Regions from separate parts of the Streptomyces sp. NPDC096048 genome, predicted to be linked through region 2. Evidence: riboswitches for the same ligand, from Rfam matches in the RefSeq annotation. Region 2 holds a riboswitch; each other region holds the start of a gene.
The links. A riboswitch is a leader RNA that binds a small molecule or an ion and turns the genes downstream of it on or off. The one in region 2 is predicted to bind cyclic di-AMP.
Positions count from the first base shown of each region.

Region 1: it holds a riboswitch for cyclic di-AMP, as region 2 does, so the genes downstream of both, ACIQ6R_RS20060 (M23 family metallopeptidase) here and ACIQ6R_RS00680 (transglycosylase SLT domain-containing protein) in region 2, are expected to answer to the same signal.
Region 3: it holds a riboswitch for cyclic di-AMP, as region 2 does, so the genes downstream of both, ACIQ6R_RS31170 (peptidoglycan DD-metalloendopeptidase family protein) here and ACIQ6R_RS00680 (transglycosylase SLT domain-containing protein) in region 2, are expected to answer to the same signal.

Region 1 is NZ_JBIWGG010000007.1:12,272-22,050, reverse strand. It holds gene ACIQ6R_RS20075 (dihydrofolate reductase family protein) at 1-487, shown strand, start outside; tRNA gene ACIQ6R_RS20070 (tRNA-Met) at 543-616, shown strand; gene ACIQ6R_RS20065 (PP2C family protein-serine/threonine phosphatase) at 807-2,039, shown strand; cyclic di-AMP (ydaO/yuaA leader) riboswitch at 2,283-2,439, shown strand; gene ACIQ6R_RS20060 (M23 family metallopeptidase) at 2,451-3,485, shown strand; gene ACIQ6R_RS20055 (aldo/keto reductase) at 3,623-4,567, shown strand; gene ACIQ6R_RS20050 (PrsW family intramembrane metalloprotease) at 4,679-6,067, opposite strand; gene trmB (tRNA (guanosine(46)-N7)-methyltransferase TrmB) at 6,078-7,022, opposite strand; gene lhgO (L-2-hydroxyglutarate oxidase) at 7,036-8,280, opposite strand; gene ACIQ6R_RS20035 (MFS transporter) at 8,357-9,779, opposite strand, start outside.
Region 2 is NZ_JBIWGG010000001.1:128,758-138,536, reverse strand. It holds gene ACIQ6R_RS00690 (outer membrane lipoprotein carrier protein LolA) at 1-1,026, opposite strand, end outside; gene ACIQ6R_RS00685 (polyprenyl synthetase family protein) at 1,262-2,272, opposite strand; cyclic di-AMP (ydaO/yuaA leader) riboswitch at 2,962-3,129, shown strand; gene ACIQ6R_RS00680 (transglycosylase SLT domain-containing protein) at 3,135-3,635, shown strand; gene ACIQ6R_RS00675 (HAD family hydrolase) at 3,761-4,570, opposite strand; gene ACIQ6R_RS00670 (GNAT family N-acetyltransferase) at 4,857-5,921, shown strand; gene ACIQ6R_RS00665 (glycosyltransferase) at 5,950-7,290, shown strand; gene ACIQ6R_RS00660 (polysaccharide deacetylase family protein) at 7,383-8,138, shown strand; gene ACIQ6R_RS00655 (glycoside hydrolase family 26 protein) at 8,145-9,284, opposite strand; gene ACIQ6R_RS00650 (hypothetical protein) at 9,281-9,779, opposite strand, start outside.
Region 3 is NZ_JBIWGG010000013.1:3,736-13,514, reverse strand. It holds gene ACIQ6R_RS31205 (hypothetical protein) at 1-571, shown strand, start outside; gene ACIQ6R_RS31200 (hypothetical protein) at 568-1,680, shown strand; gene ACIQ6R_RS31195 (methyltransferase domain-containing protein) at 1,677-2,513, shown strand; gene ACIQ6R_RS31190 (MBL fold metallo-hydrolase) at 2,600-3,793, opposite strand; gene ACIQ6R_RS31185 (carboxymuconolactone decarboxylase family protein) at 3,962-4,546, shown strand; gene ACIQ6R_RS31180 (TetR/AcrR family transcriptional regulator) at 4,606-5,226, shown strand; gene ACIQ6R_RS31175 (SGNH/GDSL hydrolase family protein) at 5,416-6,201, opposite strand; gene ACIQ6R_RS31170 (peptidoglycan DD-metalloendopeptidase family protein) at 6,406-7,368, opposite strand; cyclic di-AMP (ydaO/yuaA leader) riboswitch at 7,371-7,530, opposite strand; gene ACIQ6R_RS31165 (tyrosine-protein phosphatase) at 7,954-8,751, shown strand; gene ACIQ6R_RS31160 (DUF6126 family protein) at 8,774-8,896, opposite strand; gene ACIQ6R_RS31155 (helix-turn-helix domain-containing protein) at 8,893-9,546, opposite strand; gene ACIQ6R_RS31150 (aspartate aminotransferase family protein) at 9,642-9,779, opposite strand, start outside.

The sequences.
Region 1 (9,779 bases), on a different contig from region 2:
GTACCTGCCGACCGCCCCCGGCACCGGCGACCGCGTCACCGCCGCCGACCGGCACTGGCTGGCGCTCGCCTGTGAGCTGGCGGAGCTGTGCCCGCCGTCCGGGACGGCGTTCAGCGTGGGGGCGGTCGTGGTCGCCGCCGACGGGAGCGAGCTGGCGCGGGGGCACTCGCGGGAGGGCGGCGACTCCGTCGTGCACGCCGAGGAGGCGGCGCTCGCGAAGGCCGACCGCGCCGATCCGCGGCTCGCGGGCGCCACCGTGTACAGCAGCCTGGAGCCGTGCGCCCGCCGCGCCTCCCGGCCCGCGCCCTGCGCGCGGCTGATCCTCGACGCCGGGGTGCGCCGCGTGGTCACGGCCTGGCGGGAGCCGGACACCTTCGTGCCGGGGGCCGACGGCAGCGGGGTGCTCGCCGCCGGGGGCGCCACCGTCGTCGTACTGCCGGAGTACGAGCGGCGGGCGAAGGCGCCGAACCGCCACCTGGAGGGGTAGGGATTTACGGATGTGCATTCCACCCCCGGGATGACGTACAGTGGAGACACAACGGCGCGGGGTGGAGCAGCTCGGTAGCTCGCTGGGCTCATAACCCAGAGGTCGCAGGTTCAAATCCTGTCCCCGCTACTCAAGGCCGAAGGCCGGAATCCATGAGGATTCCGGCCTTCGGTGTGTTTGCCCTTCGCACCCGCCTCTCGCACGTGCTCCGCCGCGTCACCCGCTCGGCCCTCACGGCTCGCCCCCCGTCCCCGCTCCGGGAAACCTGGAGTACGGGACGGCAAGCGGCGCGGACGTGCGGGGTGGCGGGAGACGAGTGGTGCGGCCAGGTGACGTGGAGGACGAGGGAGCGTACGCCCGGGCCGGCGGCCGGCTCCCCGGCGACCCCGTGCCCGACCCCGGCCTCGGCGGCGGCCCGGAGCGCGTGCCGCCGCTCGCCGGGCGGCCGGCCGCGGGGCTGCCGACCGCATCGCCGCCGCCGCGGCGGACCTCGTACGGGCGTGCCTTCGTGCGCCTGCTCCCCGTGCTGCTGATCGTCGCCGCCGTCCTGTACGACATCTTCACCCCGAGGTACTTCACCGCAGGGCCCCTCTACACGGCCGCGCCCCTGGTCGCCGCCCCGGTCTACTCACGGCGCGGCACGGTGCTCACCGGTGTCGCCGTGGTCGCCGCCGTCATCGGGCTGCAGCTGAGCAAGGGAGTCATCCACTACGTCGACTCCCTCACCGAGCTGATCACCATCGCGACGGTCGCCGTCCTCGCCGTCCTCGTGAACGGCTTCGTCCGCCGCACGGGCGAGCGCCTCGTCTCCGTCCGTGAGATCGCCGAGGCCGCCCAGCGCGCCGTGCTGCCCGAGCCCGCCGAGCGGATCGGCGGTTTCGAGATCGCCGCCTGTTACGAGGCCGCGCAGGCCGACGCCTTCATCGGCGGCGATCTGTACGCGGTGCAGGACAGTGCGCGCGGCATCCGGCTCATCGTCGGGGACGTGCGCGGCAAGGGCATGGGCGCGGTGGCCGCCGTCGCCGTCGTGATCGGCGCCTTCCGGGAGGCCGCCGAGCAGGAGGCGACGCTGGAGGCGGTGGCACAGCGACTGGAGCGTGCGCTGGCCCGCGAAGGAACCCGGCGGGACGGACTGGACGCCTTCGAGGGGTTCACCACCGCCGTACTCGCCGAACTCCCGCACGGCGACGGGATCGTACGCATCGTCAACCGCGGCCATCCGCCGCCCCTGCTGCTGTACGCCGACGGCACCCTGCGCCCGCTGCCCGCCCGGGAGTCGGCGCTGCCGCTCGGCATGGGTGAGCTGGGCGTGTGGCCCGACCGCGCGGAGGAGGCCGACTTCCCCGCCGGGGCCACGCTGCTGCTGTACACCGACGGGCTGTCGGAAGCGCGGGACGGGCGGGGCGAGTTCTACGAGCCGCACGCGCGGCTGGCCGGCCGCGTGTTCCGGCATCCGGCGGAGCTGCTCGGCACCCTCGCCGAGGACGTGCGCAGGCACTCCGGGGGTGGTATGGCCGACGACATGGCACTGCTCGCCGTACGGCGACCTTGATCGACATCACCGGACGTGACGGTCCGACCGCCCTGCGCATAACAACTGATGCACCATCAGAAACTTGTGCCGTGAAGGGGAATACCGAAGCGCGGTCAACTCGCCCGGTTTTCACCGATCGTGAGGCCTACGTCCGGGCCGGATCCGTTAATGATCAAGAGGAACGGCTTGGAATCCGAGCCCCGCGTCTATTAACGTTCGATAACGCAGCGCGGTCGTCCCAGCCGTCACAGAAGGCGGCTCCGTGCGCACGCGCCGAATCCCGCAAGGGAACCGGGGAACCACCACATTGGGGTGAATCGCTCGTACGACGCCGTGGAGACACGGCGGATATACGCGCGTAGGAGACCTTCCTGCTCCGAACCCGTCAGCTAACCCGGTAGGCGAAAGGAAGGAAAGGAGTACGCCCACGTGGCGTCCAACCGGCCTGCCCCCGAGGCCCCGTTCGTGCCCAGCGGGCACGACACCGACACCTTCGGCTACGACGTCCACCGCGCCGAAGAGGGCCCCTGGGAGGAGTGGAACCCCACCGCGGAGTCCATCCGCCCCGTACGCGGCCGGCACCGCGTCGCCAAGCAGCGCGGCGGGCTCGCCCGCAGCTCCACCGTCCTCGGCGTCGGTGTCATAGCCGCCGTCGGCGCGGGCGGCATGGCCAGTGCGCAGACCGGCAAGCCGCCGGTGTCGATCTCCATGCCGGACCTGCCGAACGTCGGCTCGCTCATCTCCGACGAGGAGAAGCCGGAGCCGGAGGGCTCCGCCACCCCGCTCAGCAGCATCGGCACGGTCGCCGCCGACACCTCCTCGGAGAGCGCCGCCGACGCCGGTGAGACGCTGCGGGCCCGGATCATGGCGCAGGCCGAGCAGCAGCAGACCCAGGTCGAGACCAAGGCCGCCGCCGAGGCCGCAGCCGCCGCCGAGAAGAAGGCCGCGGAAGCCGCCGCCAAGGCGGAGAAGGAGGCCGAGGCCAAAGCCGCCGCCGCCAAGAAGAAGGCGGAGGAGGAGGCCGCGAAGAAGGCCGAGGCCGAGCGGCTCGCGAAGCTGGCCAAGCAGTACACACTGCCGACCTCCTCGTACACGATCTCCTCCAGCTTCGGCCAGGCCGGCGCCTACTGGTCCTCCGGCTACCACACCGGTCTCGACTTCGCCGCTCCCACGGGCACGCTGCTCAAGGCGGTGCACAGCGGCACCATCACGTCGGCCGGGTACGAGGGGTCGTACGGCTACAAGACCGTGCTCACCCTCGACGACGGCACCGAGATCTGGTACGCCCACCAGTCCTCCATCAGCGTCAGCGTCGGCCAGAAGGTCACCACCGGTGACGTCATCGGCCGCGTCGGCGCCACCGGCAACGTCACCGGCGCGCACCTCCACATGGAGGTCCACACCAGCGGAGGCGGCGGTATCGACCCGATGGCGTGGCTGCAGAGCAAGGGCCTGACTCCCTGACCCACGCCGTTTCCGGCCCCACCGCCCCTGGTTCCGGCGGTCCTGACGGCGACCCCCCGACGCCAGGGCTGCCGGTTTGCGGGAACTTTGCCCCGCTTCCGGAATCGCCAGATCCGGTACGTTCGTTGACGCAGGACATGACTTCTCTGCGCAAGCTCGGCTCCTCCGACCTGGAGGTCTTCCCCCTCGCCCTCGGCGGGAACGTCTTCGGCTGGACCGCCGACCAGGACACCTCCTTCGCCGTCCTCGACGCGTACACCGCCGCGGGCGGCAACTTCCTCGACACCGCCGACTCCTACTCCGCGTGGGTCGACGGCAACAGCGGCGGCGAGTCCGAGACCGTCATCGGCAAGTGGCTCGCCTCCCGCGGCAACCGCGGTGACGTCGTCCTCGCCACCAAGGTCAGCCAGCACCCCGAGTACCCGGGACTGTCCGCCGCGAACATCAAGGCCGCCGCCGACGCCTCGCTGCGCCGCCTGGGCACCGACCACATCGACCTCTACTACACCCACTTCGACAAGCCCGAGGTGCCGGTGGAGGAGATCATCGGCGCGCTCGACGAACTGGTGAGGGCGGGCAAGGTCCGGCACATCGCCGCCTCCAACATCTCCGCCGAGCGGCTCGCGGAGTCCCTGGCCTTCTCCGACCGTGAGGGCCTCGCCCGGTACGTGGCCCTCCAGCCCCACTACAACCTGGTCTCGCGCGACACCTACGAGGGCGAGTCGCGCGACCTCGCCGAGCGGGCGGGTCTGGCCGCCGTGCCGTACTACGCCCTCGCGTCCGGCTTCCTCACGGGCAAGTACCGGCCCGGTGCCGCCGTCGACAGTCCGCGGGCGGGCGGTGCGGCGAAGCACCTGGAGACCGAGCGCGGCCGGCGGGTCCTCGCGGCCCTGGACGAGATCGCGGAGGCCCACGACGCTCCCGTCGCCACGGTCGCCCTGGCCTGGCTGGCCGCGCAGCCGACGGTGGCCGCGCCGATCGCGTCCGCGCGCACGGTGGAGCAGTTGCCGGCGCTGCTGGGGGTGGCGGAGCTGAGCCTGACGGAGAGCGAGGCCGGGAGGCTTACGGAGGCGTCGGCCTGAGTCCCGGTCTCCGGAACGGGCGGTGCGGCCGTCACTGGCCTTATCGCTGTTCCTGCCTTTACCGCGTCACCGCCTTCACCGCGTTCACCGCCTTCACCGCCTTCACCGCCGTTACGGCCGGTAGGGGCTGGGCGGAGAGTACGGGACGTAGGCGGCTTGCGCCGTGTGCGGGCTGTACGCGGCCGGTGCGGCGTACGGCGTCGGGGCCGCCGCCGGGTGGGCGGGCCCGTACGCCGTCCCGTACGCCGCTCCGTACGGATGCGCCCAGGGGCGTGCGGCCACCGGCACGGGCGGCGCCGTGGCCCGGGCCGCGTAGTCCAGTGCCGGGCGCGCCACGTCGCGCCGGTGCCACAGGGCGTTCAGCAGCTCCCGCTCCCGTACGGCGAAGTCGGCGCCCGCCCTGCCCCGGCGCCCGCGCTGTCGCAGGAACGCCAGCGAGGTCGCGTACGCCTCGTACTGCGCCACCGCCCGCGCCGCCTCCTTCCCGGCATGCCGCAAGGCGTGCCGACGGGCGATGCGGCGGGCCCGCATCGAGCCGAGCGCGTACGGCTCCGTCGGCGCCAGCCACCCGGCCACGACGTACACGGGGAGTTCGGCGCGTACGGTGCCCAGTTCGCGCTGCCGGGTCCAGATCACCAGCCAGGTCAGCAGGCCGAAGGACGGCACCATGAAGGCCGCGTAGACGGCGAAAAAGCCGTACTCGCCGAATGCCGCCGAGCCGTTCCACAGCGCGTGCACGCCCATCGCCAGCAGCAGTCCGGACAGGGGGAGCAGGGCGCGGCGCAGGCGGTGGCGGCCCGCGGAGAGCGCGGCGAGGCCGAAACCGATGCCGGTGAGCACGGTGAAGAGCGGGTGGGCGAACGGCGACATCACGATGCGGACGAAGAAGGTCGCCGCGGTGACGGAGGTGATGCCGCTGCCACCGGTGAGCTGGTCGGTGCCGAAGGCGTTGCCCAGGTAGAGGATGTTCTCGGTGAAGGCGAAGCCGGTGGCGGTGACGCCCGCTATGACGACGCCGTCGACGATGCCGGTGAAGTCCCGCCTGCGGAAGAGGAAGACCAGGAGGACGGCGGCGGCCTTGGCGGACTCCTCCACCACCGGGGCTATGACCGTGGCGCCCAGGGTGTCCGCGCCGGCCGGGTCGGCGGTGGCCGTCGCTATCCATCTCGTCGCGAAGCTGTTGGCGACGATCGCTATCAGCGCCGCCGCGCAGGCTCCCCAGGCGAAGCAGAACAGCAGGTTCCGCCACGGCCCGGGCTCCACCCGGTCCAGCCAGCGGAACGCGGCCATGAGCAACGGCACGGGCAGCACCGCGAGGCCGAGCCCCACCAGGAACCCCCGCGTGCCGGTCTGCTCGCGCACCAGGGCCAGGATCACCAGGCCGGAGAGCGCGAGGAGGGTGATCAGTGCGCCGTAACGCACCCAGGTGCGCTGCCACCAGTGCGGCTGCGTATGCGCATGCGTGTGGGGACGCGTCGGATACGGGGGACAGGTGGCCACGGCATGGACCCTAACCGGTGGGGGGCTGCTCCTTGTGCTGATCGCGGTGCTGATCGCCATGCGACGCGGAGTGCGCTACGGAGTGCTGTACGCGGCGGAAGAGCAAGTCGTTCACGACATGACCCTTGTCCAGTCCCTGGCCCTCGAAACGGGTCTGTGGCCGGTGGGCGGGACGCGGCGCGAAACCACCGTCCCGCACGGTGTTCTCGAAGTCGGGGTGCGCGGTGAGGACGTCGAGCATCTGCTCGGCGTACGGCTCCCAGTCCGTGGCGCAGTGCACGATCGCTCCCGGCGCGAGGCGGGTCGCCGCCAGGGCCAGGAACTCCGGCTGGATCAGGCGCCGCTTGTGGTGCCGCTTCTTGGGCCAGGGGTCGGGGAAGTAGACGCGCAGTCCGGCCAGGGAGTCGGGGGCGAGCATCTCGCGCAGGAGGATGATCGCGTCGCCGTTGGCCACCCGGATGTTGGACAGGTCGTTCTGCTCCGCGAGACCCAGCAGGTTGCCCTGGCCGGGGGTGTGGACGTCCACGGCGAGGATGTTGGTGTCCGGGTCGGCGGCGGCCATCCGGGCGGTGGCCTCGCCCATGCCGAAGCCGATCTCCAGGACGACGGGGCGGGCGTTCCCGAACAGCTCGGCGAGGTCGATGACCCGCTGCCCGTCGATGTCCAGCCCCCACCGGGGCCACAGCCGCTGCAGTGCGTCCGCCTGCCCGGCGGTCACCCGGCTGCGCCGGGGCTGGAAACTGCGGATCCGCCGCTCGAAGTGCGACCCGGCGGGATCGGCCTTCGGCCCGTCCGGGAAACGGGGCTCACCCTTGGCACGGGTGTGCCGGAGGGAATCATCGGCCTGGGAGCCACCGGCCTGGGGGCCACCGGCGTGGGAGGCGGCGGGCTCGGGAGCGGCCGGCTCCTCGGCGGCGGGCCGGTGAGCGTCGGAGGCGTTGCGGAAATCAGACACAGTGCCCTCGATTTTACGGGTGGCCGAGCATGGCCAGCGCCCTGCGCCCCACCTCCCGACCGATCGGCAGCGACGCCGTCGCCGCGGGCGACGGTGCGTTCAGGACGTGCACGGCGTGGGCGCCCTCGCGGATCATGAAGTCGTCCACCAGTGTGCCGTCCGCCAGGACCGCCTGTGCCCGCACCCCCGCGGGCGCCGCCACCAGGTCCGACTCCGTCACCGCGGGGAGCAGCCTGCGCACGGCCGTGGTGAACGCGGTCTTGGACAGCGACCGCCGAAGCTCGCCCGCCCCGTATCTCCAGTGCCGCCGGGCTATCCGCCACGAGCCCGGCCAGGCCAGCGTCCCGCCCAGCTCGCCGGGCCGCACCACGCCCCAGCCGTACCCCTCCCGGGCCAGCGCCGGTACCGCGTTGGGCCCGACGTGCACGCCTCCGTCGATGCCGCGGGTCAGATGCACCCCGAGGAACGGGAACGCCGGGTCCGGCACCGGATAGACCAGTCCCCGCACCAGCTCGGGCCGGGCCAGCTCGTAGTACTCACCCCGGAAGGGGACGATCCGCATGCCGGGGTCGTCCCCGGTCATGCGGGCGATCCCGTCGCAGTGCAGCCCGGCGCAGTTGACCAGGACCCGGGCGCGGAGCACGTCCCCGGAGCGGGTGCGCACGGCGACCCCGAGGCCCGGGCGCCGGTCGATGTGCCGAACCTCGGCGCCGTAGCGGATCTCCGCGCCCGATGCGCGGGCCAGCTGCCGGGCCACGGCCACGTAGTCGCAGACGCCGGTCGTGCCGACGTGTATGGCGGCGAGGCCGCGCACCTCGGGCTCGTACTCCGGGATCTGCGCCGCGCCCAGCTCGCGGACCGGTATGCCGTTCTCCCGGCCGCGCTGCACGAGCGCGTGCAGGCGGGGCAGCTCGGAGCGGTCGGTGGCGACGATCAGCTTGCCGGTGACGGCGTGCGCGATGCCGTACTCGGCGCAGAACTTGACCATCTCCGCCGCGCCCCGCACCGCGTAGCGGGCCTTCAGCGAGCCGGGGCGGTAATAGACACCGCTGTGGATGACGCCGCTGTTGCGGCCCGTCTGGTGCCGGGCCGGCCCCGGCTCCTTCTCCAGCACGGTCACACGGGTGCCCGGCGCGGCGCGGGTGATCGCGTACGCCGTCGACAGCCCGACGATCCCGCCGCCGATCACCAGCACGTCGCAGTCGTACGCGACGCCGCGCCCGCTGCCCGGCGCGGTCGCGGTCCGCACTCGTTCCATCTTCCGGCCCACCTCCCGGCTTCGATAGTGCACTGCGCCACTGACAATGCCCTCAAACCCGGGAAGGGGCGGTGGATCAGGCCGGGGTCACCAGCAGGGGCCGGGCGCGCTCCCGCAGCTCGACCACGCGCGGCTCGTCGCCGTACGGCTCCAGGCGGTGGAGGAGGTCCTTCACGTACTCGGTGGTGCGGGCCGAGGAGATGCGGCCGGCCACCTCGACCGCCCGCACGCCCTGCTCGCAGGCCGCGTCCAGATTGCCCGACTCCAGCTCGGCCACCGCCGAGACGACGAGTCTGAGGCCGTGCGAGCGTACGAACTCCTCCGTCGGTTTCGACAGGGCCTGCTCGGTGAAGCGGCGGACCTGGCGTGGTGCCTTCAGGTCGCGGTAGCACTCGGCGGCGTCGGCGGCGAACCGGTCGTAGGAGTAGAAACCCAGCCACGTCGGGTCGCTGTCGCCGGGGCGGGCGCGCTCCAGCCAGCTCTCGGCGGCCTTCAGGGCCGCGCCGGCCGCCACCGCGTCGTTCGCGCGCGCGTGGGCCCGGGCCTCGACCAGGCGGAAGAAACTCATGGTGCGGGCCGTGGCCAGGCCCCGGTTGCGTTCGAGCGCGGCCTGCGCGAGGTCCACGCCCTCGTCGCCGAAGCCGCGGTAGGTGGCCTGGAGCGACATGGAGGCGAGGACGTAGCCGCCCAGGGGGACGTCGGCCGCCGCGCGGGCCAGACGCAGGGCCTGGATGTAGTAGCGCTGGGCCGCCTCCTGCTGGCCGGTGTCGAAGGCCATCCAGCCGGCCAGGCGGGTCAGCTCGGCCGAGGCGCCGAACAGGGCGCGGCCGACCTCGTCGGAGTAGGAGCCGAGGAGCAGCGGGGCCGCCTCGACGCGTAAGCACTCGGGGACCATCGACGAACGCCAGTCGCCGCCGCCGTACTTGGAGTCCCAGCGCCGGGCGTCCTCGGCGGCCTCCCGCAGTTTCCGCACATCACTGTGGCCGACTTTGAGCGGTGCGCCGGAGCCCTCGGCCGGGCTCGCGTCACGCGCCACCGAGCTGTCGGCCGGGGTTATCAGCCATCGCGAGGCGGGCGTGGCGTACGCGCTCACCGCGAACGAACCGGCCAGCGACTGCCAGATGCCGCCGGCGCCGGACCGGCGGCCGGCGAGGTCGAGACGGTACAGCTCGGTGGCGGACCTGACCGCCTGGCCGACGTCCCGGGGGAAGGCGAGGCCCACCTCGGGGGCGGGGTCCGCGTCCGCCAGGCCGATCTCGTGGAGCGGCACCGGGCGGCCGAGCTTCTGGCCTATGGCGGCGGCGATGAGGTGCGGCGCCGCACCCTGCGGCACCATGCCCTTCGACACCCAGCGCGCCACCGACGTCTTGTCGTAGCGAAGCGTCAACCCGCGTTGGGCGCCGAGGTCGTTGACGCGCCGGGCGAGTCCTGCATTGCTGATTCCCGCGAGGGCGAGAACGGCGCCGAGTTTGTCGTTCGGCCCGCGTTGCTCCCTGGAC
Region 2 (9,779 bases):
GATCGAGTTCCAGCCCTCGCCGATGACCTTCAGGCCGTCCTTCCCCTTCAGGCCGTCCGCCTCCTTCAGGCCGTCCATCTCCCTGGCGAGGTCACGCTCGGCCTCCCGCCCGTGCGCCGGCGCCTCGGCCACCTCGTCGCCCTCGGTGACCTTCGCACCCTTGGGCGGGGTGAAGTCGAACGTCGACGCGTCCGGCTTCGCGAAGCTGACCTTGGTGAAGCCCGCGTCCACGACGGCGGCGCCGCCGCTCGACGGGGTCAGCGTGAACTTCAGCGGCATACCGGTCTCGGCGTCCACCGCGACGCTGACGGCGCCGACCGTGGAACCCTCCTGCTTGGGCTTGATCACCAGCCGGTACGCGTCCCGGCCGGCCACCTGCGCGGTGCCGTCGACGGTCACGGACGTGGTGCCGTCGACCGCCTTGAGTGCCTGGTCGGCGAAGTCCTTCGGGGTGGCCGGCACCTCCTTCTCCGGCTGTTCGGCGCTGCCGGACGTGGTGGAGTGGTAGACCTCGTTCGACTCGCTGTCGTAGCCCCAGACGTCCTTGCCGTTGTGGATCAGGCTGTACTCGGCGGCGTTCTCCAGCAGCGACAGCTTCTGCCGGTCGGGGCCGTCGGCGGCGACCCGCAGCGTGTGGGTGCCGGACACCAGCTCGGTGAGCTTGGCCGACGGGTCGGCGGCGGAGCCGTCCTCGTCCCCGCCCGAGCCCGGACCGCCGGACATACCGGACATCAGGCCGCTCTCCAGGCCGCCGAGGTCCGGCAGACCCAGGTCCGTGCTGATCTTGACCGTGCCGGACAGCTGCTCGACGTCCGACTTGGCGATCTTCTCTATGAGCTGCTCCGCGGTGACCTTCGGAAGGTCGGGGTCCCCGGAGTCGGCGAGCGCGGGGACGAGCCCGATCGTCACGGCCGCCACTCCCATCACCGCGACCGGGACGACGTACCGCGCGGCCCTGCGCCGTCCGGCGCGCAGGTCCTCGCCCTCCCCGGCGGTCGTGTTGTCGTCGGAATCGATCGGTGCCATGTGTGCCCTACCTCCGTCGTCGGCGGCGGCTGTCTCACGACCTCGCGCTCGTTCACCCGTGAGCCGCCATTCTCACCCGAATCGGTGAGGATTGGTGTTTCCGTGGTGTCCATCTGACCAAATCGGCCAAGCGGAATCGTCAGACCGCGGGCTCAACTCCGCCTACTCCTGCGGGATGACACGGAGGGAGTGCGACTCCCCCGGCCCGTAGGGGACGGGGTACCCGGCCGGGCGCTCAGCCGGCCCGGTGCACCACGGCGTCGCACAGCTCCACCAGCGCGGACTTGGCCTCGCACTCCTTGAGCGGGGCCAGCGCCGCCCGGGCGTCGTTGGCGTACCGGACGGTGTCCCGCCGCGCCTGCTCCAGCGCGGGGTGGGCGCGCAGCAGCCGCAGCGCGTCCGCGTGCCGCGCGTCGTCGCTCAGGTCGGAGTCCAGCAGCTCGCACAGGGCGATGTCCTCGGCGAGCCCCAGTCGGGCCGCCCGCTCGCGCAGCCGCAGCACCGGGAGGGTCGGGATGCCCTCACGCAGGTCGGTCCCGGGCGTCTTCCCGGACTCGTGGGAGTCGGAGGCGATGTCCAGGACGTCGTCCGCGAGCTGGAAGGCGACGCCGAGCCGCTCGCCGTACTGGGTGAGCACGTCCACGACCGTCTCGTCGGCGCCGGACATCATCGCGCCGAACCGGCAGGAGACCGCCACCAGCGAACCCGTCTTGCCGCCCAGCACGTCCAGGTAGTGGTCGACCGGGTCCCGGCCGTCCTGCGGCCCCGCCGTCTCCAGGATCTGGCCGGTGACGAGCCGCTCGAACGCCAGGGCCTGCACGCGGACCGCCTCGGGACCGAGGTCGGCGAGGATCTGCGAGGCGCGGGCGAACAGGAAGTCGCCGGTGAGGACCGCGACCGAGTTGTCCCAGCGGGTGTTGGCGCTGGGCACGCCGCGCCGTACCGCGGCCTCGTCCATCACGTCGTCGTGGTACAGGGTGGCGAGGTGGGTCAGCTCCACGACGACGGCCGAGGGCACGATGCCGGGGGCGTAGCGGTCGCCGAACTGGGCGGAGAGCATCACCAGCAGTGGCCGGAAACGCTTACCGCCGGCCCGCACCAGATGCTGGGCGGCCTCCGTGATGAACGGAACCTCGCTTTTGGTTGCCTCAAGCAACCCTTCCTCGACAGCAACCAATCCGGCCTGGACATCGGCTTCCAGAGCCTGGTCCCGCACGCTCAGCCCGAACGGCCCGACGACGGTCACGAGGGGTCTCCTGTCTGCTGGTGTCTACTGGCGATTACCTGGTTTGTCGATAGGTCGCTGCCACCACTCAAGTCAGCGTATCCGGTCACCTTTCGATCACCGCTAGCGCCCACCGTTACAGGCCGGTCGGTATCGGATCATGCACGGTATGTTTTTGATCAGGTGATATGAGCAGATATTGATCGCCATCACCGGGAGCCGGAACCCGCCATCGAAGATCACATCACCCCTCCCAACGGCCCGCACGCCGATTACGTCACCCGCTCGGCCCACCCCGATCCGCCCCGAACGCATGCCCGCACAGTGTGCGGAAACACCGGCCGGAGCGGGGTCGGGCGCGAGACGCGCACGGCAGCGAGCCCGGCCGGCCGGCGGTCGAGACCCGAAGCCCTCCCCACCTGCGGCCGATTGACTCCGAGTTGGCCTTAATGCCTGATTTGCCATCCTTGTTGAGGCCCGTGAGTTGGCTCACTCCGCCCCACCTGTAGGCAGCCTCGCCGCCGACTGTGCCCTCCCTTTGCCCCGCAAGCCAGTTGAGCCTTGGCAGCCGCAAAGGATCAAGCACCTCAAACACCCCAGACCAAGGTCAACAGGCGCGTTGGGTGATTCCTGCACTTGTTTCGGACATCTGCTCTCGCATACGTTCCCGGCCTGTCGGGCGGACGCCGAATCCTGCCACCGCCCGGACGCACAGTCATCCGCCAACAAACTCGCAGGCAGGAGCGGGGGACCCAGGTAAGTCGCCGCGCCGGTCACCACCGGAACGGCTCGGGGTGAAGCCGTGCCCGTCAGGGCCCGGCCGGGCACCTCCCCGCCCGAACCCGACAGCTCACCTCGCAGGCGTAAGGAGAGGGACTCAAGCATGTCTGCCAACGGTCAGAACCGTCACGCCCGTACCGCCCGCCTCGCCCGGAAGCTCGCCGTGGCAGCCACCGGCGCCGCCGTGCTCGCCCTGCCGCTCATCGGGGCCACCAGCGCCTCCGCGGCCACCCCGGCCGCCACCACGACCGCCGCCACCGCCACCACCGCGGCGACGACGTACCCGGACAACCTCGACGGCTGGATCCGGGAGTCGCTCGACATCATGGCGCAGCACGGCATCCCCGGGTCGTACGAGGGCATCCACCGCAACATCATGCGGGAGTCGTCCGGCAACCCGATGGCCATCAACAACTGGGACATCAACGCCATCAACGGCACCCCGTCCAAGGGCCTGCTCCAGGTGATCGCCCCGACCTTCGAGGCGTACCACGTGCCCGGCACCTCCTGGGACCCGTACGACCCGGTCGCCAACATCACCGCCGCCTGCAACTACGCGGCCGACCGGTACGGCTCGATGGACAACGTCTTCGGCGCGTACTGAGCCGCACCGGAGGTACTGGGCCGGATCGCGCGATTCCGAGCCGCATCGCGCGGTCTGGGCCCGCATCGCGCGGTTCCGAGCCGCATCGCGCGGTTCCGAGCCCTGCTACAAGGCTCTGAGCCGTATCAAGAGGTTCTGAAGATCCGTTCGAGGACGACGGCCACGCCGTCGTCCTCGTTCGTCGTGGTGACCTCGTCGGCCACCGCCTTGAGTTCGGGATGGGCGCCCGCCATGGCGACACCGTGGGCGGCCCAGTCGAACATGGGGATGTCGTTGGGCATGTCCCCGAAGGCGATCGTCCGCCGCCGGCCCACGCCCAGGCGCTCGGCGGCCAGCGCCAGGCCGGTGGCCTTGGTGATGCCGCACGGCTGGAGCTCCACCGTCCCCGGACCCGACATCGTGACGGTGGCGAGGGAACCGACCACCGCGCGCGCCGTCGCCGCCAACTCGTCGTCGGACAGTTCGGGATGGCGCAGCAGCACCTTGCTGATCGGCGCGCTCCACAGCTCGTCGCGCCGCTCGACCCGTACCGCGGGCAGCGTCGGGTGCGGCATCAGGTAACCCGGCTCGATGAGCGTCAGGCCGTCGACACCGTCCTGGTCGACCGCCGCGTGCACCTGTCCGACCTCGGCCTCGATCTTGCCGAGCGCGGTCTCGGCCAGCTCCCGGTCCAGGGTGACCGACCACAGCATCCGGTGCGCGCCGGCGTCGTACACCTGGGCGCCCTGGCCGCACACGACGAGCCCCGTGCGGCCGAGGCGGTCGAGCAGGGGCCGCACCCGGGGCGCCGGCCGCCCCGTCACCACCAGATGCCGCGCACCGGCCTCGGCCACCCGCGCCAGCGCGGCCAGTGACCGGTCGGACACGGTGTCGTCGCCGCGGAGCAGCGTGCCGTCGAGGTCGGTGGCGACGAGTGAATACGCGGTGCGGTCCATGATCAGAGAATACGGACACCGCACCTGTCCGACTCACCCGCGATCGCTTCCGAACGAGGAGGCGCGAGGTCAGCACGAGTCCGCACGAGTACGGCACGACTGCGCACGAGGACGCACGTTCGTGTCCGAAACCTGGCACATCATCGGCTAAAGCCGGTTAAGGGCCTGTGCACCGGTTGGCAACAACATGGTCCGCTACCTACCGGCCGGACGGCCCCGGGGGTACCTTCCTTCTGTCCAGGGGGGACTTGATCGGGGGGTCGGGTTGAACAGCGGACGTGTGCGTGTGCTCAGGCCGGAGGAACTGGGCGAGGGGGAACGGGAGCACTGGCGCGAGCTGCGCGCCAAGTCGACGGCACCACGCAATCCGTTCATGGAACCGGAGTTCACCGACGTCGTGGCCCGGGTGCGGCCGCGGGCGCGGATCGCGGTGGTGTACGACGGCGGTGAGGCGGCCGGGTTCCTGCCGCACGAGCGCGGGCCGCTGGGCCAGGGCCGGGCGATCGGGCTCGGGGTGTCGGACTGCCAGGGCGCGGTGCTGCGCCCGGGCCTCGCCCCGGACACCCGCGAACTGCTGCGGGCCTGCTCCCTGTCGAGCTTCGCCTTCGACAACCTGGAGGCGGAGCAGGAGCTGTTCGTACCGCACGCCGCCGAGGAGCACACCACCTACGTCATCGACGTGGAGAAGGGCTACGAGGCGTACGAGAGCGTGCTGCGCGACGGGTCGCCGAAGTTCCTGAAGACCACCCTCGCCAAGGAACGCAGGCTCGGCCGTCAGGTCGGGGACGTGCGCTTCGTGTTCGACGAGCGGGATCCGGCCGCGCTGCGCACACTCATGGAGTGGAAGTCGGCGCAGTACCGCAGGACGGGACGCCGGGACCGGTTCGCACAGGAGTGGATCACCCGGCTCGTCGCGCGGCTCGCCGGGACCCGGGCACCGGAGTGCACCGGCACGCTGTCCGTGCTCTACGCCGGCGGCCGGCCCGTCGCCGCCCACTTCGGGCTGCGCTCGGCGACGGTCCTGGCGTGCTGGTTCCCGGCGTACGACCCGGCTTTCGCCAAGTACTCGCCGGGGCTGGTACTGCACCTGCGGATGGCCGAGGCAGCCGCCGCCGGGGGCATCGGCATGCTCGACATGGGACGGGGTCCGGCGGAGTACAAGGACGCGCTGAAGACCGGGGAACTGCCCGTGTACGAGGGCGCGGCGACGCGCGTGGGGGCGGGCGCCACGCTGCACTGGCTCGGCCGCGAGCCGGCCCGCCGCGCGCACGGCTTCGTGCGCGACCGGCCCCGGCTGGCGTCGTTGGCGGTACGGACGTTGAGGGGCGCGGCCCGGCTGCGCCGGTCGTGACGGAGGGCAACCACGAGGGGGTGGGCGCATGGCCGGTGTGCGGCGTGCGTGGCAGGAGGCACGGACACGGCGGGAGATAGAGGGGTTCCTGGGCATCGGGCCGGTGCAGGTCGCCGAGCTGGATCTCGGCCCCGAGGGAGACGGACGGGCCGCCGGCGACGAGGGGGCGGAGCTGAGACCCGGGCCGGGCAGCCCGCCGGTGACGTCCGGCACGGTGTTCCTCCTGGTGAGACGGGCGGGCCGTCCCGTCGGTACCGTGCTCGGACAGGTCCCCGAGGGCGCGGATCCCACGGAGGTGCTGTCCGGGCTCGCCCGGAAGCTGCCGCAAGGGGCGCCGCCCGGGCCGTCGCCCCGGCCGCCGTCCGCCGGCGTCGTGGTCGCCACCCGGGAACGCGCGGACCAGCTCGGCCGCGCGCTGGACTCGCTGCTCGCGCAGGACCACCCGGACTTCGAGATCGTCGTCGTCGACAACGCGCCCGTGACCGGCGAGACCCGGGAGCTGGTCGAGCGCAAGTACGGCGAGCGGGTGCGGTACGTGTGCGAACCGGTGCCCGGCCTCGCCATCGCCCACAACCGGGGTCTCGCGGTCGTACGGGCCGAGGTGGTCGCCTTCACCGACGACGACGTGGTCGCCGACCCCCGCTGGCTCAGCGAGCTGACCGCGCCCTTCGCCGCCGACCCGCGCCTGGGCTGCGCCACGGGGCTGATCCTGCCCGCGCGGCTGCGCACCCCCGCCCAGGTGCTCCTGGAGAGCCACGGCGGCTTCGCGAAGGGGTTCACCCCCCGGACGTACGACCCCGCGCACCCGCCCGCCGACGAGCCGCTGTTCCCGTTCACCGCGGGCCGGTTCGGCTCCGGCGCCAACATGGCCTTCCGTACGGCCGTGCTGCGGGCGGTCGGCGGCTTCGACCCCGCGACCGGCGCGGGCACGCGCGCACGGGGCGGCGACGACCTCTACGGCTTCGTCCGCGTCCTCGCCCAGGGGCAGCGGCTGCGCTACACCCCGCATGCGCTGGTGTGGCACCACCACCGGGAGACCTGGCGGGACCTGGAGACCCAGGCCTACGGCTACGGGGCGGGCCTCACCGCGTATCTCACGGCGATCCTGGTGAACCGGCCGGCGCTGCTGCCGGCCTTCCTCGCCCGGGTGCCGGGCGGGCTGGCGCACGCGCGAGGGCTGACCGCCGTACGCGCGACCGGCGACGACGCGGACCCGGCGGCGGCGGAGGGACCGGGCGGGCACGACTCCCGAACGCATCCCTGGCCGCGGCGCCTGTCCCGGTTGCAGCGCCGGGGCATGCTGTACGGCCCCGTCGGCTATCTGCGCGCCCGTCGCGCCCTGCGCACGGTCGGGCTGGAGACGCGATGAGCGAGGCGGCCGGGGCGCGAAAGGGCGTGCCCTCAGCGGGCGGGGCGGGCGGGGCGGGCGGGCACATACCCGTCTTCCTCTACCACGCGGTGATGGACGATCCGCCCTCGTGGATCGCCGAGTTCACCGTCACCCCGAAGGAGTTCGCCGCTCATCTGGACGCGATCGTGGACAGCGGCATGACGCCGGTCACGATCAGCGTGCTCGCCGACCACCTCGCCGGGCGGGCGCCCCTGCCGCCCCGGCCGGTGCTGCTCACCTTCGACGACGGCTTCGCCGACCTGCCCGGTCCCACGGCCGAGGCGCTGGCCGAGCGCGCGCTGCCCGCCACCGCCTATCTCACCACCGGGGCCATCACCCCGGGCGGCCGCAGTCTGTTGCCCCCGGCCCCGATGATGGCCCTGGACGCGGCGGTGGAGCTGGAACGTTCCGGCATGGAGATCGGCAGCCACACCGTCACCCACGCCCAGCTCGACACCCTGTCCGCCAAGGGCCTGGGGTACGAACTGCGCACGTCCAAGGCCGTGCTGGAGGACGCCCTCGGGCATCCGGTCCGCCACCTCGCCTACCCGCACGGCTACAACAGCGCGAAGGTGCGGTCGCTGTCGGCCCGCGCCGGGTACGAGACGGCGACCGCCGTGCGGCACGCGCTCAGCTCGGACCGCGACGAGCGGTACCGCATCGCCCGGCTCATCGTGCGGCGGAGCCACACGGTGGCCGACGTCGAGGCGTGGCTGGCGGGCGGGGGCGTCCGCGTCGCCCCCTACCGCGACGGGCCGAAGACGGTCGCGTGGCGGTGGTACCGGCGGGGGCGTGCCATGGTCCGGGGGCCCGAGTTCGCCGGCTGACCGCGGTCACTCGAGGGGCTGGTTGAGGTGCGGGGCGGCGACCGCCTTGCGCAGGCTGGCCCACGCCCGGTCATTGGCCACGGCCAGGTCGCAGTGCGGCCCCGGGTCCCGGTAGTTCCACTGGAGGGCGGCCTTGACGCCCTCCAGTTCCTTGAGCACGCCGGGCACCCGCGCGTACCACTCCGCCTGCCGGTCCGGCCGCTTCGGGTCGGAGGCGCTGCCGAACTCCGAGAGCATCAGGGGCTTGTCGTCGGAGAGGTTGGCGCGGATCCAGTCGTGGGTGGGGTGCTGCGTCTGCGCGAAGCTGAGCCAGTCTGTCTTGTGGCAGAGGTAGTAGTTGTACTGGTTGTAGCCGATCCAGTCGACGTACTCGTCCCCCGGGTACATCCGCTCGAACAGGTCGGCGTGGTCCAGGTAGCCGGTGATGATCCAGGTCCACACGACGTTGTCGACGCCCAGTTCGCGGAACCGGTCGTGGATGTGCCGGTAGGCCCGCACGTAGTCGGCCGGAGTGCCGTTGTCCGGGGTGCGGGTGTCCATCTCCAGGTCGAAGGAGAGGAACACCTTCTTCCCCGTGCGCTGCCCGTAGTCCTTGACGCGCCGCGCCTGCACATCGATGACGGAGTCGTCCAGGTCGCCGGCGGCTATCTGCTTCCAGGTGGGCTGCTGCCGCTTCGTGCCGCCCCACCACTTGCTCTCCCAGGACAGCAGCAGCATGCGGTCCTCGCCGACGCGCTGCTCCTGCTCGGTGAGGAGCTGGCCTTCCAGGCGGGTGTCCGTGACCGCGGACATGTCGTGGTACGTGTACACGATGTCGAGCCCGCGCCCGACGTTCTTCTCGTACGCGCGCACCTTCTCGGCCAGGTCGGACTTGTCGTGCGGCACGAAGGCACCGAACCAGGCGCCACAGGGCGGTTCGAGGAGCGCGGTCGGGCGGCACCTCGGGTCGTCGGCCGGATCAGCGGGGCCGGAGGCGTCGCGCAGGGCGAGCACCGCGACCAGGACCGCGCACGTGGCCGTGATGGAGGTGATCAGCAGTCGCCGCCGACCCGGTCCCCCGCGGTCTCCGGGGGTCTTGGGCCGGCGGTGCTGTCCGGTCGTCGTCGAGTCTCCGGCCGTACGGCGAGCGGGACGGGCGAACCTCACAGAGCGGAACCCTTCCGTGTCCTCGGCGCCGCCCCCGGCGCCGTGCTGGGTGTCGGCGGGGAGGCACGCAGGCGCGGGCAGAACGCGGCGAGCGTGGTCAGCAGGGTGAGCGTCAGCAGGACGCGGTCCCCGCTGAAGGCGTGCGCGGCTATCAGCACCGTGGCGACGAGCACCGCGGCGCTCACGCTCAGCAGGACGGCCAGCATCAGCCGTTCCAGCAGGTCGGAGTGGCGTTCGAAGTCCGCGTCCCGGCGCTCGACGGGGACTTCGGCACGGCGGGCCCGCAGCGCGGGGCCGCAGATCCCGACCAGGGCGGCGCCCGGGCCGACGGCCAGGAACGCGGCGACGGCCGCGCCGCGCAGTGGTGAGCCGCCGGGCAGGGCGAGCGCGGCGAGCGCCAGCCAGCCGGCGAACGGGGGCAGCATACGGATCACGAGGTCCTGCGGTGTCCTGGCGTCCTGCGATGTCGTGGCGTCCTGCGATGTCCTGGCGTCC
Region 3 (9,779 bases), on a different contig from region 2:
ATGGCCCGTCGCCCGGCACGCCATCCTGCCCCACGGCAGCCTGTTCTTCCTGACCGACGCGGGCGAGCGCAGGGCGGGAGTGCTGTGCCACTGGTCGGCGGACGGCACGACGCTGACCACTCGCCTGCTGGGCGTCCTCGACGGCGACGAGCGTCTGTACCGCGACGGCACCTTCAAGGCGGTGTACCACCACCTTCTGCGCTGGGCCCGGGAACACGGCGTACCCCGCGTCGACTTCTACGGCACCGAGGCATTCATCAGCAAGGGGATCTTCCAGTGGAAGCGCCGTCTCGGCCCACGGGTCGAGCTGCCGCCCAACCACTTCTCCACCAAACGCATCCGTCTCTACCCACGCCGTGACACCGCCGTTCTACGCGACTTCCTGGTGTCGAACCCGCTACTGGCCCACCGTGCCGACGGCTCCCTGGCGCCGGTCTACTTCACCGACGAACAGCGGCCACCCCGACTCGACCTCAGCGCCCGCTGCCCCGGTCTGCCGGCACCTCACACCGTTCACCTCGACTCCTTCTTCCACGGAGCCGCCCCGGATCCCCAGCCGGTACAGCCATGACGGCCTCACCCACGGGACCGGTGGCCGTCCTGGGCACCGGCGCGTTCGCCCAGGGCCTGGTGCGCGGCCTGGCGCAGCGCCCCGGCCGCGTCAGCACCGTGCACATCATCGGCCGCACGCCCGAACGCGCCGAGGCCGTGGCCGCGCTCGCGGCAGGCCACGCGGCACTGGCCGGCACCCGGGTGGCGTTCGCCGCGCAGAGCGCCGGCCCCTCCCCCGGCGACCGGCTCCGGCCACTGCTGCGGAGTCTGCGCCCGGCACTGCTGGTGGTCTGCGCCTCGCCGCAGCCCCCGTCCGAGGCGCGCACCGGGGCGTCCGGTTGGGCGGCACTGCTGCGCCGGGCCGGGTTCGGTGTCACGCTGCCGATCCAGGCCGAACTGGTGCGGGACTGCGGGCTGGCCTGCGCCGACGCCTCGCCCGCCACTCAAGTGGTCAACGCGTGCTTTCCCGACCTCGTCAACCCCGCACTGCACGGCGAGGGCCTGCCCGTTCTCTGCGGCCTGGGCAACGTCGCCACCCTCGCCACCGGCATCCGTGCCCGCCTCGACCTGCACGACGAGTCCCGGCTGGCCCTCCTGGCGCACCACGCTCACCTGAGTACACCCGAGGATCCACGCGACGAGGCCGCGGGATGGCTGGACGGCACCCCGCTGGCCGAACTCCCCACGCTCCTCGAAGGGGTCCGCGCCACGCCCCGCGACTTCCTCAACGAACTCGGCGCACACAGCGCCGTACCCGCCCTGCACGCGCTCACCGACCCGACCGTCTCCTACACGGGGCACCTGCCGGCACCGCACGGACTGCCTGGCGGCTACCCGGTCAGCATCCACGAGTCCGTCCTCTCCCTGCGGCTGCCTCCGGACCTTTCCCAGTCCGAGGCCGTCGCCTTCCACCGACGACGCGAGCACCTCGACGGCGTACGCCTCGGCGACGACGGTCTCCTGCGCTTCACACCGGCCACGCTCTCCGTCCTGCGGGAACACGGAGCCGACCTGCCCGCGAGCTTCCGCCCCGCCGACCTGCCGGACCTGTGCCGGCGACTCCTCGAACTCCGCGACCGGCTACGGCGGACAGACGCTTCCCCGTCCCGCCAGAAGGAGCACCCGTGACAACCTCCGCGTCATCTCCGTCTCCCTACCTGCTGGGAGCCGACGACCAGGAACGCGAACGCCTGCTCTTCCAGGGGCGGCTGCTGGAAGACGACACGCTCGCTCTCCTCGACCGCGTCCCCCTCGGTCCGGGCGACCGTGCGCTGGACGTCGGATGCGGCCCGCTCGGCATCATGGACGCCCTGTCGGCACGCGTCGGTGAGCACGGCCGGGTCGTGGGCCTGGACGCCGAACCTCGCATGACAGAGATGGCCCGCCGCACCATCGACGAGCGGGGACTGCGCAACGTTTCCCTGCTCAGCGCCGACGCGGCGGAAACGGGCCTGCCCCGTTCATCCTTCGACCTGGTCCACACCAGGCTGGTCCTGATGAACGTCCCCCACCCCGACGATGTACTGGACGAGATGATCGCCGTGACCAAACCCGGCGGCACCGTCGCCGTGCAGGACGTCGACTGGCTCACCCGCGTCTGCGAGCCTCCGCACCCCTCCTGGGACCGCCTCGTCACGGTGATCGCTCAGCTCTGGGCGCGCAACGGCATGGACGTCATGCTCGGCCGCCGGCTGCCCGGCATACTGCGGCAACACGGACTGCTGGACGTGGGAGTCCGCGCGTCGACCCACGTCTTCCAGCACACCGACCCCTACCGGACGCTGCTGGTCGACCGCGCCCGACTGTGCCGATCCGCCCTCGTGGAACACGGCCTCATCACCGACGCCGAACTCGACGACCACATCGAAGCGCTCTCTCAGCACCTCGCCGATCCCGGCACCCTGGTCGTACACGCCACGCTCTTCCAGGCTTGGGGCAGCACCCGGCCGGCCACCGGCTGAACAGCGGAGGAGTCGCGCCGCTCGTGGTACGGCGACTGCATGGAAGCACAGGCATCTGCCCCCCCCCAGCTCGCCCCCGACCGACGTCACCGCTCACCGGCGAGGTCGAGATCACCCCTGCTCGGCTCGGCCACGACCTCAGCGCCCCGCGGACGCCGCCACGGGTGCGCGATCGGAGCGGACACCGCCCGCCACCACGGCTCCTCGGGCAGCTGCCCCGCCGGCTCGAACGGCTCGCCGGGACGGGGGAAAGCCACCGCCTGCCCCGCCTCCCCAGCGGCGTCCCTCGTCCACTCTCCCGGCTCCGCCCACGCGTGCGGAGCGAGATTGAAGGTCCCCCAGTGGATCGGCAGCAGGGCACCGCCGGGCCGCCCTCCCTGCAGATCGAGGTGGGCGCGTACGGCTTCCTCGGGAGTCATGTGGATGTCCGGCCAGAACTCGGCGTACGCCCCGAGCTGGATCATCGTGGCGTCGAACGGGCCGTGTGCGGCACCGATGTCCCGGAAGCCGGCGAAGTAGCCGGTGTCGCCGCTGTGGTAGACGCGGTGCTCCTCCCCGGCGACGACCCAGGACGCCCAGAGAGTGTGCTGGGTGTTGCGCAGCCCCCGTCCGCAGAAGTGCCGGGCCGGAGTGGCGGTCAGGGTGAGGCCGTCGACGCGCGTCGACTCGTGCCAGTCCAGCTCGCGCAGCCGGCCCGCGGAGACGCCCCAGTGTTCGAGGTGGGCGCCGACGCCGAGCGGCACCGCGAACAGGGTGTCCGTGCCGGCCAGCGCCTTGATCGTGGGCATGTCCAGGTGGTCGTAGTGGTCGTGCGAGATCACGACGGCGTCGACCGGGCCGAGGGCCTCCAGGGGCACCGGGACCGGATGCAGCCGCTTGGGACCGGCGAAGGGGAACGGGGAGCAGCGCTCGCCCCACACGGGGTCGAAGAGCACCCGCTGCCCGTCGATCTCGGCGAGCACGCTGGAATGCCCCATCCAGGTCAGCCGCAGTCCGGTGGCGGGCGGCCTGGCGAGGTCGGCGAGCGTGGTGGCGTGCACGGGCACGGTGCCCAGCGGCGCGCGACGGAGCCGGGCCTGCCGGTCGAAGTAGATCTTGGCGAACTCCGCGGCCGATCCGGAAGGCCGGGTTCGCGCGGTGCCCCCGGGGTTCTGGAAGACGCCGTCACGGAAGTGCGGCGATCTGCGGATGCGCGCCATGCGCTCGCCGCTCGGGTCCGCGCCGAAGGCCGCGGGCCGCGGCACGCTGAGCCCGGGGCTCGGGTAACGGAAACCGGCCACGGTACCTCCAGGTGGAGTAGGTCAGGCTCTCATTATCGTCTCGTCCGACATCACTCGAACGCCGGATGTCACATCCGAGTTCCCTCCGCCCGTCGTACCGGTGAGGGCGCCCCCGACCGAGCGCCCGGAAACACACCGGCACGACCGACGGACAGGAAGGTGGCCCTCATGGCCCGCGTATCCCTCACCCCGCCCCGGACACTCCTCCTCCACGTCATGGAGTGGTACTCCCGGCGCACCTACGGCAAGGTCCTCGACCCTGGAAAGGCACTCGCCCACAACCCGCGCGTGCTCTGGGGCGACCTGCGTTTCGAGCAGTCCGTGGCCAGGTGGAACAGGCTGGACTCCGACCTGAAGGCGCTCGCGGTGATGGCCTCGGCGGCCTCCATCGGCTGCTCCTGGTGCATGGACTTCGGCTACTGGGAGAACGCCGAGCGCGGCATGGACCGGCGCAAGCTCCACGACGTACCAGTGTGGCGGGAGAGTGATGTGTACACGCCGCTGGAACGGGACGTCATGGAGTACGCCGAGGCGGTGACGGCGACCCCGCCCACCGTCGGCGACGACCTCGCCGAGCGGCTGCGGGCCCGGCTGGGCGAGCCCGCGTTCGTGGAGCTGACGGCCATGGTCGCCGTCGAGAACCTGCGCTCCCGCGTCAACGCGGCACTCGATCTCACCAGCCAGGGTTTCAAGGACTCCTGCGACCTGTCCGGCACGGGGCGCACCGGCCCGGTCACCGCGACGACGGACTGAGCGGCCGGGCTGAAGCGGGCCGTCGCCGCGTGTCCGGGCGCGTGTATAGGGTGACGGGCGTGGTGAGAGTCCGGTTGGGAGTCGCGGAGCGGCGCGAGGAGCTGCTGCGCGCGGCCATCGAGCAGATATCGGCGCGGGGCGTGGCGGCGTTGCGGATCGCCGACGTGGCCGCCGCGCTCGGTGTCAGCAACGCGCTGGTGCTCTACCACTTCTCCACGAAGGAGAAGCTGGTGGCCGCGGCGTTCACGTACGCCGCCGAGGACGATCTCGCACGTCTGCGCAGACTTCTCGGCCGCCGTACGTCGGCACTGCGCCGGCTGCGGGCGGCCGTGCGCTGGTACGCCCCGACCGGGCAGGCCAAGGGCTGGCGGCTGTGGATCGAGGGCTGGGCGGTGGCCCTGCGCGAGCCCGCGCTGCGGGAGGTCACCCGGGAACTGGACCGCCAGTGGAAGGCGGCGATCGCCGAGGTCATCGCCGAGGGCGTGGCCGCCGGGGAGTTCACGTGCCCGGAGCCCGACGGCGCGGCCCTGCGTCTGACCGCCCTGCTCGACGGGCTGGCCGTGCAGCTGACGTCCTACCCGGGTGCGGTGTCCCGGGCCCGGGCCCAGGAGTGGACCGACGAGGCCCTCGCCCGCGAACTCGGCCTGGAACGCGAGACGTTGACAACACCCCGCCGCTAGGCCCGGCCCCACGCGGGACCAGCGACACCCCACCGCTGGGCCCAGCCCCACACGGAACCCGCGACACCCACCACGAAACACCGCCACACGCCCACCCCGCCCGGCACACGCCACACGCCCACGCTGCGCCACCCGCCACCCGCTCGCGCCGCACGCAGCCCGCCGCACGCAGCCCGCCGCACTCCGCCGTCAGGCCACCGCCGCGATCCGCACCTTGATGTCGTCCGGCGACAGCGCCCCCTTGGCGATCACGTGGTCGCCCGACGACTCTCCTCGCAGTCGGCGTCCGATCCACGGCACCAGGTACTCGCGTGCCCAGTGCACGTCGTCGCGCCTGACGTGCAGGGTGCCGCGGGGCGGCAGCGGCGGCCAGGGCTGGTCCGGGTCGGCGGGGACGCGCAGGCCGAGGGCCTGGCCCGCGCGCAGCGCCACGCGGGTGTGACCCTCCGGCGACAGGTGCAGCCGGTCGGCGTCCCACGCCCTGCGGTCCTGGACGCTTCGGAGCGACCACAGATCGAGCACGGGGCAGCCGTAGCGGTCGGCGACCGCACGGACGTGCCCGTTGTAGGTCGCGATCTTGCCGCGCAGATGCTTGAGGACCGGCACCCCGCGGGTGTCGAAGCCGGTCGTCACCAGGACGGTGCCGGCCGCCGCGGTCAGCGCGGCCACCGCGCGCTCGAACCGCTCGGCCACCTCGTCCGGATCGGTGCCGGGCCGGATGATGTCGTTGCCGCCCGCCGCGAACGAGACCAGGTCAGGGGCGAGCTCGACGGCCCGGGGGACCTGTTCCGCCACGATCTGGTCGAGCAGCCTGCCGCGCACGGCGAGGTTCGCGTACCCGAACTCGCCCTCGGGTCGCCGGTCCGCGAGCAGCACGGCCAACCGGTCCGCCCAGCCGACGAACGCCCCGTCGGGGCCGGGGTCGCCGACGCCCTCGGTGAAGCTGTCCCCCACCGCCACGTACGACCCGATCACTTCTCTGCTGTCACTCTTCGAATCGTCTGCCACGTCGGCCCATGATTCACCTTGGAATGTGACCTACGCGACCGTAGGAAAGGGTTGACGGGCGGTGAGAAAAACCACGCCTAAAGTGTTGGTCAATCCCGGAATACACCGAAGGCCGGACCCGGGGATCGGGGTCCGGCCTTCAGCGGCGCGGAGGCCGCGCCCAAGCGGTCGTCAGAGAGAGACGCCGTGCGAGCGCAGGTACGCGATCGGGTCCACGTCCGAGCCGTAGTCCGGCGTGGTGCGGATCTCGAAGTGCAGGTGCGGACCGGTCACGTTGCCGGTGGCACCCGAGAGACCGACCTGCTGACCCGCCGTCACGGACTGACCGGCGGAGACGGAGAGCGAGGACAGGTGGGCGTACTGGGCGTAGTGGCCGTCGGCGAGCTGGATGACGACCTGGTTGCCGTACGCGCCGCCCCAGCCGGCGGAGACGACGGTGCCCGCGCCGACGGCCTTGAGCGAGGTGCCGGTCGGGACGACGAAGTCGGTGCCGGTGTGGTAGCCGCTGGACCACATGCTGCCGGTCTGGTGGTACGGGGTGCCGACGCTGCCGCCGGGCACGGGGGAGGTGAAGCCGCTGGTGGTGCCGGCCGACTGGGCGCTCGTGCGGGACGAGTCCGAGGAGGAGGTCTTCGCGGCGTCCGACGACTTCTCGGCCGGCTCGGACTTCTCGGAGGTCGCCTTCTTCGGCGCGGCGGGCTTCTCGGCCGGCCGCTCCGACTCGGCGGAGGACGAGGGGGCCGACGACTTGGCGGCCTGCTCGCCGACCGAGAGCTTCAGGCCGGGGTGGATCAGCGACGGGTCCGAGCCGACGGCGTCGCGGTTGTCCGAGTAGAGCTTCTTCCAGCCGCCCTCGACGTCCTGCTCGTCGGCGATCTTCGAGAGGTAGTCACCGCTCTTGACGGTGTACGTCCGCGAGTCGGAGTTCTTCTCGGCGCTGGCGCCGGTGGCCTTCTTCGCGGTCGTCGGTATGGACTGCACGGCCTGCTCGGAAACGGACTGCGCGGGAGCGGCCTGGGCGCCGGCGGCACCCAGCAGCGGGAGCGCGAGCGCGGCGCCGCCGGTTCCGGCGACGGCGATGGTGCGGGTCAGGCGCATGGCCCTGGTACGGCGGTGCTTACCCTTCGCGGGCATGGCGATTTCCTCTCCGGCGCCTACGAGGTGAGCTGTCGGGTGCGGGCTGGAGATGCCCGGCCGCGCCGAGACGCGGCTTAACCCCAAGCCGTTCCGGGAACCGGAACAGGCGGTTGTACCTGTGGGTCCCCCGTTCCTGCCGTGTACGGGTGGTGGATGAGTGCGGTCTCCGGTCGGCGGCAGGATTAGGCGTCCGTCCGGATCGGTGGTGAACGTAAGGGACCAAGACGCGCGGGGACAAGCGAGGGGTTCCATTGACAGGTGTTCCGTTTGATCCTTTACGGGAATTACCGGTCACCCTCCGTGGATTCGCGCAGTGCCCTTTTCCGTGAACAGCCTTGGAAACCGGCCCGATTACGTGGACATGACGAGCAACGCACGGTCACGGATATGACGCTGCTCACGCACCGTCCCCCCAGTCCCTCTTATTCCAACGCTAGTTGGAATGAAGGTGCCAATTCGGGCAGAAGGCTCAGATGCGAAGCAGTCGGACGACTGTGCCGCCGAGGCTCCCGGACCGTGCCGTATCTTCGAGTGGTGCCCGTCGGCGAGCAGCGCCGGCGGGGCGGAGTGGGAGGAGCCCCCGTGACGCAGCAGGTCCCGTCGACCGAACCCGAGCTGGCCGGTGTGCGTAACTTCCGTGACGTGGGCGGGCTGCCGACCGTGGACGGACGGCGAGTGCGGCAAGGGGTGCTGTTCCGCAGCGGCCACCTGGCGCACGCCACCGGGGAGGACGCCGCGTTCCTGGCCTCGCTGGGCCTGCACACCATCTTCGACTTCCGCAACGCGGCCGACCAGAAGCTCGAAGGTCCGGACGTCGAGCTGCCGGGTGTGCGCAATGTGAACCTGCCGCTGAGCGATCCGGCCGACGGTGCCGAGTTCTGGAAGATGGTCCGCGACGGCGACCTCGACCAGTTGCGCGAGATCCTCGCGGGCGACAAGGGCGCCAACCGGATGATCGGCTCCTACCGCATGATCATCAAGGAACGCACGGCGGAGCACTCCCGGGTACTGCACGCGCTCGCCGAGGACAGCGTCCCCGCCCTGATGCACTGCGCGGCCGGCAAGGACCGCGCGGGCCTGTCGATCGCGGTCACCCTGCTCGCCCTGGGGGTCGAGCGCGAGGCCGTCATCGACGACTACCTGAAGTCCAACGCCACGCACCGCCGCTACAAGGTGCGCCGCAGCGGCTCCGCCGCCTCGGCCTACTCCCCCGAGGTCATGGAGCTGCTCAGCCCTCTCTTCGACGCGCGCGCCGAGTACCTGGCGGCGGCCTTCGAGACCGTCGAGGAGACCTGGGGCGGGGTCGACGCCTACCTGGAGAAGGGCCTGCGGATCACTCCGGAGACCCGGGAGCGGCTGCGCGAGCGGATGCTGGACTGAGCCCACCGGCTCACCGACCGGCTCACCGGCTGTTGGCGCCCACCTCGAAGAGCAGGTAGATGAAGGCCGCGAGGACGTGCCCCACGACGAGGTAGACGAAGAGCCGTACCCAAAGGGCGCGCGGGAGCTTCTCCTGCGGGTTCATGGCGTTTCTCCAAGGGTGGAGTGGGGCGGCGCGGCGGCCGGGCCCAGGCACAGCGCGGCCGACGGGCTCTGCAGCAGGGTGTGGACGAAGAGGAGCTCGACCCCGTCGGCGTCCTGAGCGGCGATCCGGTGCGGGGTCAGCGAGTCGAAGTGCGCGCTGTCGCCCGGACCGAGCCGGTGCACGGTGTCCCCCAGGCGCAGACGCAGCCGGCCCCGCAGGACGTGCAGCCACTCCTCCCCGGGGTGCACCCGCACGATGTCGCCCTGCGAGCCGTGCGGCACATGGACCCGCAGGGCCTGCATCCCGCGACCGGCCCCGCCGGCCTGCCAGTACGTCCAGCCGCCCGCGAACGTCGGCTCCATGGCGTCGGCACGCACGACGGCATCCCGGTCCGCGGCCGTCTCGCCGAGCAGCTCCGAGACGGTCGTACCGTAGACACGGGCGAGGGAGAGCAGCATCGGCAGCGAGGGCTGGCGCTGCCCGGTCTCCAGACGGGAGAGATGGGCGGGCGACAGCCCCGCGGCACGGGCCGCCGTCTCCAGGGTGAGGGCGGCCCTGCGCCGCAGGCCACGCAGCTGCGGCGCCACGACGGACACCGCGTCCGCCGCCGGCGCGTCCGTCGACGACGGCCCTGTCTCAGGGGAGGTCATGCCCCCATTCAGCCCGAGAATTGCCCACCGGGCAATTTTCTTGCCTCAGAGGCAAAGATCGGCGACGACCGGCGGAGGCGGCGGTCGGTGACTCGTCAACGGTTGCCCACCGCCTGCCTGACCAGGGTCTTCCCGAAGTCCCACATCAGACCGCCGCCGTTGTGGGCGTCGTCCATCACCTCGGTGAAGGCGTCGACGAACCGGTCCGCGTCCCCCGCGTCGATGATCAGCGG